3 regions of the Streptomyces sp. 63XJN7_1_ISO-PGPR-S23-121 genome follow, and region 3 is predicted to be linked to each of the others. Evidence: predicted binding sites of a transcription regulator. Region 3 holds the regulator's gene; each other region holds the start of a gene.

Region 1 (3,271 bases), 5.8 Mb from region 3:
CGGTCTTCACCACCGTCCCCACCGAGGAGCGGATCGTCTTCCTCACCATCGACGACGGCGCCGAGAAGGACCCGGCCTTCCTGCGCATGATGAGCGAGCTGCGGATCCCGTACACGGTCTTCCTCACCGACGACGAGATCAAGGACGACTACGGCTACTTCGAGGAGATGCAGACCCGCGGGGTCACCCTCAACAGCCACACCCTGAGCCATCCCTACCTCCCGGCGCTCTCCTACGCGCAGCAGAGACGCGAGATCTGCGGCATGCAGGAGGTGATCGAGAAGCGCTACGGCAAGCGCCCCGCCCTCTTCCGCCCGCCCTTCGGCAACTACAACCGGGACACCCTGCGCGCCGCCAGGTCCTGCGGCGTCAGGTACGCGCCGATCTGGAACGAGGAGGTCTACGTCGACCACTGGGAGTACCGCGAGTGGGACCGGGACCTCCACCCGGGCGACATCGTCCTCACCCACTTCCGGGGCCGCGACGACTGGGACGGCACGATGACGGACATGGTCCGCCGCTTCCTGGACCGGATCACCGCCGCCGGATACGCGGTGGCCCGGCTGGAGGACTACCTGTGAGGCGCGGGCGGTTCCGGCCGGCCGGGGCCGCCCTGGCAGCCGTACTGCTCACCGGCTGCGCCCCGTTCGCCGGCCCCGCCGGCCACCCCACGGCCGGCAAGGCGGCCCGGGCGGGCGGCGGGGGCCACGCACCGCCGCCCGTCCTGGACCACGTGCGCACCGCCGACCGGGTCGTCTTCCTCACCTACGACGACGGCGCCGACCGGGACCCCCGCCTCGCGGGCCTCGTCCGCGAACGGCGGCTCCCGGTCACCCTGTTCCTCTCCGACACCGTGGCCGGGCCGGCGTACGGCCGCTTCGCCCGGCTGCGTTCCGTCGGCGCGAGCCTGCAGAACCACACCCTGGACCACCGCGCCCTGCGCGGCCTGCCCTACGCCGGCCAGCGCGCCGAGATCTGCGGCCAGCAGACCAAGCTCCACTCCCGCTTCGGCGTCCGCCCCCGCCTCCTGCGCCCGCCCCACGGCCGGTACGACCCGACGACCCTGCGGGCCGCCGCCGACTGCGGCATCACGGCCGTCGTCCTGTGGCGGGCCGAGCTGGGCGCCGACGGCGACCTGACCTGGACCCGCGGCGACCACCGCCTCCACCCCGGCGACATCGTCTCGGTCACCGCTCCGTCCCGCACGGAGCACCTGCTGCGCCGGATCGAGCAACAGGACCTCCGGGTGGGCCGCCTGGAGGACTACCTGGGTCGAAACAGCCCGTCCGGCGCTTGAGGACGAGGCCGTCCAGGCCGAAGCGGGGGTCCGGGGGCGGCAGCCCCTGGCGACGCCCACACCCACGCCGGGTGCGCCCGAAAACCGGCACCGGCACCAGAAAATCCCACGACGCGCCGCAGGCATTGGCACTCCGCTTGACCGAGTGCTAATCGCGGTCATAGTCTCAGGTCTGGCACTCCCCCCTGGAGAGTGCCAACTACGCGACGGGCAGGTCCGGCACCCGCGACGACGGATCCACCTGGTCGCCACCTCAGACAGTTAACCCCGTGAGATCTCCGAAGGGGGAGGTCGGATCGTGACGACCACCAGCTCCAAGGTTGCCATCAAGCCGCTCGAGGACCGCATCGTGGTCCAGCCGCTCGACGCCGAGCAGACCACGGCTTCGGGCCTGGTCATTCCGGACACCGCCAAGGAGAAGCCCCAGGAGGGCGTCGTCCTGGCCGTGGGCCCGGGCCGCTTCGAGGACGGCAACCGTCTTCCGCTCGACGTCTCCGTCGGTGACGTCGTGCTCTACAGCAAGTACGGCGGCACCGAGGTGAAGTACAACGGCGAGGAGTACCTCGTCCTCTCGGCCCGCGACGTGCTCGCGATCATCGAGAAGTAAGCCGTAGGTCGACTCACCTCGACTCTGCTCGACAGCTGCGCCCCTGGCCCCCGCGACCGATAAGAAGCCGGGCGCGAGGGGCGCAGTCTGTTTTCCGTTAGATCAGATTTCCGAGAGGGCTCACGCTCCCATGGCGAAGATCCTGAAGTTCGACGAGGACGCCCGTCGCGCCCTCGAGCGCGGCGTCAACAAGCTTGCCGACACGGTGAAGGTGACGATCGGCCCCAAGGGCCGCAACGTCGTCATCGACAAGAAGTTCGGCGCCCCCACCATCACCAACGACGGTGTCACGATCGCCCGCGAGGTCGAGATCGAGGACCCGTACGAGAACCTCGGCGCCCAGCTGGTGAAGGAGGTGGCGACCAAGACCAACGACATCGCGGGTGACGGCACCACCACCGCCACCGTCCTGGCCCAGGCCCTGGTCCGCGAGGGTCTGAAGAACGTCGCCGCCGGTGCCTCCCCGGCGCTGCTGAAGAAGGGCATCGACGCGGCCGTCGCCGCCGTGTCCGAGGACCTCCTCGCCACCGCGCGCCCGATCGACGAGAAGTCCGACATCGCCGCCGTGGCCGCGCTGTCCGCCCAGGACCAGCAGGTCGGCGAGCTCATCGCCGAGGCCATGGACAAGGTCGGCAAGGACGGTGTCATCACCGTCGAGGAGTCCAACACCTTCGGTCTGGAGCTGGACTTCACCGAGGGCATGGCCTTCGACAAGGGCTACCTGTCGCCGTACTTCGTGACGGACCAGGAGCGCATGGAGGCCGTCCTGGAGGACCCCTACATCCTCATCAACCAGGGCAAGATCTCCTCCATCGCGGACCTGCTGCCGCTGCTGGAGAAGGTCATCCAGGCGGGTGCCTCCAAGCCGCTGCTGATCATCGCCGAGGACCTCGAGGGCGAGGCGCTCTCCACCCTCGTCGTGAACAAGATCCGCGGCACCTTCAACGCCGTCGCGGTGAAGGCCCCGGGCTTCGGCGACCGCCGCAAGGCGATGCTGCAGGACATGGCCGTCCTCACCGGCGCCACGGTCATCTCCGAGGAGGTCGGCCTCAAGCTCGACCAGGTCGGCCTGGACGTGCTCGGCACCGCCCGCCGCATCACCGTCACCAAGGACGACACCACGATCGTCGACGGTGCCGGCAAGCGCGACGAGGTCGAGGGCCGCATCGCCCAGATCAAGGCCGAGATCGAGAACACGGACTCCGACTGGGACCGCGAGAAGCTCCAGGAGCGCCTCGCGAAGCTGGCCGGCGGCGTGTGCGTGATCAAGGTCGGCGCCGCCACCGAGGTGGAGCTGAAGGAGCGCAAGCACCGTCTGGAGGACGCCATCTCCGCGACCCGCGCCGCGGTCGAGGAGGGCATCGTCT
Region 2 (3,271 bases), 980 kb from region 3:
GACGATCAGGCCGACACCGGCGGCGGCGCGGCGCGAGTAGTACGAGACCACGTCCTCGCCGGGGATGCCGCCCGGGGAGAACATGCGGGTCATCGGCGCCATCGCGATCCGGTTCGGCACGGTCAGGCCGTTGATGACGGTGGGGCGGGCGAGGATCCGCGCGGCGCGCGAGGCGGCGTCGGGGGCGGTGACGGTCATGGGGGCTCCTCAGGGGTACCAGTCGGTATGTGCATACGCATGCATGCCTGCATCCGTGCAACCGGCACACCCGCCACCGCCATTCCGGTGGCCCGTCATCCGTGACCCGGCTCACACACGCCCGCGGCGCCACGGGGCACGACGCGCCCGAGGGCGGCACCCCCGGCCGTGGCCAGGGGTGCCGCCCTCGGTACGTGAAGGACGGTCGATCAACCGGAACCGGTCGATCAGAAGTCCATGTCACCGCCCGGCATGCCGCCCGGGGCGGCCGCGGCGGCCTTCTCCGGCTTGTCGGCGATGACGGCCTCGGTGGTGAGGAACAGCGCGGCGATGGAGGCGGCGTTCTGCAGCGCGGAACGGGTCACCTTCGCCGGGTCGATGATGCCCTCGGCGATCATGTCGACGTACTCACCGGTCGCGGCGTTCAGGCCGTGGCCGACGGTCAGGTTGCGGACCTTCTCCACGACGACGCCGCCCTCGAGACCACCGTTGACGGCGATCTGCTTCAGCGGGGCCTCCAGGGCGAGCTTCACGGCGTTGGCGCCGGTCGCCTCGTCACCCGTGAGCTCCAGCTTCTCGAAGACCTGGGAGGCCTGGAGCAGGGCCACGCCACCACCGGCGACGATGCCCTCCTCGACGGCCGCCTTCGCGTTGCGAACGGCGTCCTCGATGCGGTGCTTGCGCTCCTTGAGCTCGACTTCGGTGGCGGCACCGGCCTTGATGACGGCCACGCCGCCGGCCAGCTTCGCCAGACGCTCCTGGAGCTTCTCGCGGTCGTAGTCCGAGTCGCTGTTCTCGATCTCGGCGCGGATCTGGTTGACCCGGCCCTGGACCTGCTCGGCGGAGCCGGCGCCGTCCACGATCGTGGTCTCGTCCTTGGTGATGACGACCTTGCGCGCCTTGCCCAGCAGGTCGAGGGAGGCGTTCTCCAGCTTGAGGCCGACCTCCTCGGAGATGACCTCGCCGCCCGTGAGGATGGCGATGTCGCCGAGCATGGCCTTGCGGCGGTCGCCGAAGCCCGGGGCCTTGACGGCGACGGACTTGAAGGTGCCGCGGATCTTGTTGACGACCAGGGTCGACAGGGCCTCGCCCTCGACGTCCTCGGCGATGATCAGCAGCGGCTTGCCCGACTGCATGACCTTCTCCAGGAGCGGCAGCAGGTCCTTGACGTTGCCGATCTTGGAGTTGGCGATGAGGATGTACGGGTCGTCGAGCGACGCCTCCATCCGCTCCATGTCGGTGGCGAAGTACGCCGAGATGTAGCCCTTGTCGAAGCGCATACCCTCGGTGAGCTCCAGCTCCAGACCGAAGGTCTGGGACTCCTCGACGGTGATGACGCCTTCCTTGCCGACCTTGTCCATGGCCTCGGCGATGAGCTCGCCGATCTGGGTGTCGGCGGCGGAGATGGAGGCCGTGGAGGCGATCTGCTCCTTGGTCTCGACATCCTTGGCCTGCTCGAGCAGGGCGGCGGAGACGGCCTCGACGGCCTTCTCGATACCGCGCTTCAGGGCCATCGGGTTGGCGCCGGCGGCCACGTTGCGCAGACCCTCGCGCACCAGGGCCTGGGCGAGGACGGTCGCGGTGGTCGTACCGTCACCGGCGACGTCGTCCGTCTTCTTGGCGACTTCCTTGACCAGCTCGGCGCCGATCTTCTCGTACGGGTCCTCGAGCTCGATCTCCTTGGCGATGGAGACACCGTCGTTGGTGATCGTGGGCGCGCCCCACTTCTTCTCGAGGACGACGTTGCGGCCCTTGGGGCCGAGCGTCACCTTGACGGCGTCCGCGAGCTGGTTCATGCCGCGCTCGAGGCCGCGCCGCGCCTCCTCGTCGAACGCGATGATCTTGGCCATGTGAAGTGGTCCCTCCAGGACTGGGGGTGATTCCTTCGGACCGCGCCCGCGCCCGCGACGGACGGCTCGCCGGCCTCGTGGGTTCCTTCCCCACCCGGCCCGCGGGCCTCACCGACCCGGTCCTCGTTGTCACTCTCACCTTCAGAGTGCTAACGCAATGATTAGCACTCGCCCCTGCCGAGTGCAAGCGCCCCCCGGGGATCGAGCCGGTCGCTCAGCCGCCCGCGAACACCGGCCCGCGCGGACCCCCGGGGTCCGGGCCTGGGCCCGGGCAGGCCGAAGGGCCCGCACCCCAGGGGGTACGGGCCCTTCGGAGAAGACCGTTGGCTTGCGGTGGCCGCACGTCTCAGGCGCTGAGGCGAACCATGTCGGCCTGCGGGCCCTTCTGACCCTGCGAGATCTCGAACTCGACCCGCTGGCCTTCTTCGAGGGTGCGGTAGCCGTCCATCTGAATCGCGCTGTAGTGGACGAAAACATCCGCACCACCGTCGACCGCGATGAAGCCGTACCCCTTCTCCGCGTTGAACCACTTGACGGTGCCCTGAGCCATGCCTAACTCCCCTATTACTGGCCCTTGCACAGATCCGCACTTCGCGGATCCGGGTCAGACCTCACCCCCCAATGGGTGGGGGCGTGCGCCGGAACGCGTCGACCGCGGCCGAATGTATCTGTCCAACTGCCGTCTGCAACAGGGCAATCGGACGAGAAATCTGGACGTAGCCGGTCCGGAATGTGGCGACAATGCGCCTGAATTCGGGTCAAGTCGGGCTACACAAAGAGAACAAAAGCCGCGAAATACGCCCACACTTTGGCTACATCTTGTCGGGCCGGGGGCAGGAATTCCGGGGCGCCGTCCCGGTGATCGGGAGCGCGTTCCCCAACTCTACCGCGCTCAATCACATGGAATTGCCCCCTCCACTTCTCTCCCGGGAGGGGGCAATTCGCTGAACGCGGAGTGACGCCGTTTACCGAAGGTAACGAAGGGGGCGTTTCAGCCGCCCGCGACCGCCGGGATGATCGAGACGCCGGCGCCGTCCGGGGTCTCCGTCTCCAGGCCCTGCTCGAAGCGGACGTCGTCGTCGTTGACGTAGACGTTGACGAAGCGGCGCAGCCTGCCCTGGTCGTCCAGGACGCGGGCGGCGATCCCGGTGTGGTTCTTCTCCAGGTCCGAGATGACCTCGGCGAGGGTCGCGCCGTCGGCGGCGACCTCGGCCTTCCCGCCG
Region 3 (3,271 bases):
CGATGTAGGGGTGGCCCACCACCAGCGCGTGCTCGCTCGTCACCGCCTCGGCGATCCGCCACTCCTTCGACGCCGGCACCAGGTGGTCCACCAGCACGCCCAGCCGCGCGTCCGGGCCCGGCGCGAAACCGGCGACGACGGACGGCAGGTCGTCGACCCCCTCCAGGTACTCCACGACCACGCCCTCGACCCGCAGGTCGTCGCCCCAGACCTTCTCGACCAGCTCGGCGTCGTGCCGCCCCTCGACGTAGATGCGGCCGGCGCGGGCCACGCGCGCCCGGGCACTGGGGACGGCCACCGAACCGGACGCCGTACGGGTGGGCCGTACCGGACCCGATGCCGGCCTGACCAGGGTCACCGCACGGCCCTCCAGCAGGAAGCCGCGCGGCTCCATCGGGAACACCCGGTGCTTGCCGAAGCGGTCCTCCAGCGTCACCGTCCCCGCCTCGCAGGAGACCACCGCGCCGCAGAAGCCGGTGCCGGGCTCCTCGACCACCAGACCGGGGTCGGCCGGGACCTCGGGCACCGGCTGCGGCTTCTTCCACGGCGGAGTCAGATCGGCGGAGTACTGGCGCATTCTGCCGACGATACGAGGAACGCCCGCGCCGTGATCAACGCGACACGCCGAAGCGGGCGGCCAGCGCGTCCCGCTGGGCCCGGACGAACGCCGCGTCCACCACCGCCCCGTGCCCGGGGACGTACAGCGCGTCCTCGCCGCCCAGGCCGAGCAGCCGGTCGAGGGCGGCCGGCCAGCGGGCCGGTACGGCGTCGGGCCCCGCCTGCGGCTCGCCGGACTCCTCGACCAGGTCCCCGCAGAAGACGACCGCCGGGTCCCCCGGCACCAGCACCGCGAGGTCGTGGCCGGTGTGCCCGGGGCCGACGTCGGCCAGCACCACCCGCCGGCCGCCGCCCAGGTCGAGCGTCCGCTCGCCGGACACCTCGTGGCGTACCGGGACGAGGGCGTCCGCGGCCTCCTCCGCGAGCCGGGCGTCCAGGCCGTGGGCCACCGCGTCCGCGCGCAGCGCCTCCCGGCCCCCCGCGAGGACCGCGGCCACGCCCGCCGCCCCGAAGACCTCCGCGCCCGCGAACGCCGCGGCGCCGAGGACGTGGTCGAAGTGCGCGTGGGTCAGCGCGAGATGCGTCACACGGCGACCGGCGAGCTCCCGCGCCGCCCCGCGCAACCGCGCGCCCTCGCCGAGGCCCGACCCGGCGTCGACCGCCAGCGCCGCGTCCGCGCCGACGACCAGCCCCGCCGTGCAGTCCCACCCCGGCAGGCGGCACCGCCCCACCCCGGCCGCCAGCCGCTCCCACCCCAGGTCTTCCCAAGTCACCGTCACGGCGCCGACGCTAGCGCCCGAGGGCCCCGGTCACGACGGCGGCGCCCCGCCCTTGCCGGGGGCGTACCCCGCGGCCGTACACTGGGCCGGGGAAGTCTGGCACTCGAACACGGTGAGTGCCAGGGAGAACACCGGGCGGACGGCTTTTTGGAGGTGTGCGCGATGCTCAGTGAACGCAGGCTGAAGGTGCTGCGCGCCATCGTCCAGGACTACGTCGGCACCGAGGAGCCCGTCGGCTCCAAGGCCCTCACCGAGCGGCACAACCTCGGCGTGTCCCCGGCCACCGTGCGCAACGACATGGCGGCCCTCGAGGACGAGGGCTTCATCGCCCAGCCGCACACCAGCGCGGGGCGCATCCCGACCGACAAGGGCTACCGGCTCTTCGTCGACCGGCTGGCCGGCGTCAAGCCGATGACCGCGCCCGAGCGGCGCGCCATCCAGAACTTCCTGGAGGGCGCCGTCGACCTCGACGACGTGGTGGCCCGTACGGTGCGGCTGCTCGCGCAGCTCACCCGGCAGGTCGCCGTCGTGCAGTACCCCTCGCTGACCCGGTCGACCGTGCGGCACGTGGAGTTGCTCTCCCTGGCGCCCGCGCGCCTGATGCTCGTGCTGATCACGGACACCGGGCGGGTCGAGCAGCGCATGGTCGACTGCCCGGCGCCGTTCGGGGAGGCGTCCCTGGCGGATCTGCGCGCGCGGCTCAACAGCCGGGTCGCGGGCCGCCGGTTCTCGGACGTCCCGAGCCTGGTCGAGGATCTGCCGGAGGCCTTCGAGGCCGAGGACCGCGGTACGGTCTCCACGGTGCTCTCCACGCTGCTGGAGACGCTGGTCGAGGAGAACGAGGAGCGGCTGATGATCGGCGGCACCGCCAATCTCACCCGCTTCGGGCACGACTTCCCCCTCATGATCCGGCCCGTCCTGGAGGCACTGGAGGAGCAGGTCGTGCTCCTCAAGCTGCTCGGCGAGGCGAAGGATCCGGGCGTGACCGTCCGTATCGGTCATGAGAACGCCCACGAAGGACTCAACTCCACGTCCGTCGTGTCGGTGGGCTACGGTTCGGGCGGCGAGGCGGTTGCCAAGCTCGGCGTGGTCGGACCGACCCGCATGGATTACCCGGGAACGATGGGAGCGGTACGCGCAGTGGCACGGTACGTCGGACAGATCCTGGCGGAGTCGTAGGTGGCCACGGACTACTACGCCGTACTCGGCGTACGCCGCGACGCGTCCCAGGACGAGATCAAGAAGGCGTTCCGGAGGCTCGCCCGCGAGCTGCACCCGGACGTCAACCCCGATCCGAAGACCCAGGAGCGGTTCAAGGAGATCAACGCCGCCTACGAGGTGCTGTCGGACCCGCAGAAGAAGCAGGTCTACGACCTCGGCGGCGACCCGCTCTCGCAGGCCGGCGGCGCGGGCGCGGGCGGCTTCGGCGCGGGTGGCTTCGGGAACTTCTCGGACATCATGGACGCGTTCTTCGGTACGGCGTCGCAGCGCGGTCCGCGCTCGCGCACCCGCCGGGGCCAGGACGCGATGATCCGCCTCGAGGTCGAGCTGGACGAGGCCGCCTTCGGGACGACCAAGGACATCCAGGTCGACACGGCCGTCGTCTGCAACACCTGCAACGGCGAGGGCGCGGCCCCCGGCACCTCGGCCCAGACGTGTGACATGTGCCGCGGCCGCGGTGAGGTGTCGCAGGTCACCCGGTCCTTCCTGGGTCAGGTCATGACCTCCCGCCCCTGCCCCCAGTGCCAGGGCTTCGGCACCGTCGTCCCCACCCCGTGCCCCGAGTGCGCGGGCGACGGCCGGATCCGCTCGCGGCGCACCCTGACCGTGAAGATCCCGGCCGGTGTGGACAACGGCACCCGGATCCAGCTCGCGGGCGAGGGCGAGGTCGGCCCCGGCGGCGGCCCCGCCGGCGACCTGTACGTGGAGATCCA

Evidence for each region. Region 3 encodes HrcA, which represses chaperone genes, less so after heat shock. Its sites were predicted from a motif close to TTNGCACTCNGNNNNNCNGAGTGCNAA; they were not measured.
Region 1: a site for HrcA is predicted at 1,423-1,449, ahead of groES (co-chaperone GroES). Genes of this name have one in related genera too.
Region 2: a site for HrcA is predicted at 2,210-2,236, ahead of groL (chaperonin GroEL). Genes of this name have one in related genera too.

The regions. Positions count from the first base shown of each region.
Region 1 covers NZ_CM149653.1:721,146-724,416, forward strand. Annotated here, with positions in the region: gene AC0VYN_RS03505 (polysaccharide deacetylase family protein) at 1-581, shown strand, start outside; gene AC0VYN_RS03510 (polysaccharide deacetylase family protein) at 578-1,297, shown strand; gene groES (co-chaperone GroES) at 1,596-1,904, shown strand; gene groL (chaperonin GroEL) at 2,035-3,271, shown strand, end outside.
Region 2 covers NZ_CM149653.1:7,505,090-7,508,360, forward strand. Annotated here, with positions in the region: gene AC0VYN_RS33545 (NADH:flavin oxidoreductase) at 1-198, opposite strand, end outside; gene groL (chaperonin GroEL) at 426-2,048, opposite strand; gene AC0VYN_RS33555 (cold-shock protein) at 2,395-2,598, opposite strand; gene AC0VYN_RS33560 (MoaD/ThiS family protein) at 3,040-3,271, opposite strand, start outside.
Region 3 covers NZ_CM149653.1:6,525,036-6,528,306, reverse strand. Annotated here, with positions in the region: gene AC0VYN_RS29280 (DUF3097 domain-containing protein) at 1-577, opposite strand, end outside; gene AC0VYN_RS29275 (MBL fold metallo-hydrolase) at 612-1,337, opposite strand; gene hrcA (heat-inducible transcriptional repressor HrcA) at 1,500-2,516, shown strand; gene dnaJ (molecular chaperone DnaJ) at 2,517-3,271, shown strand, end outside.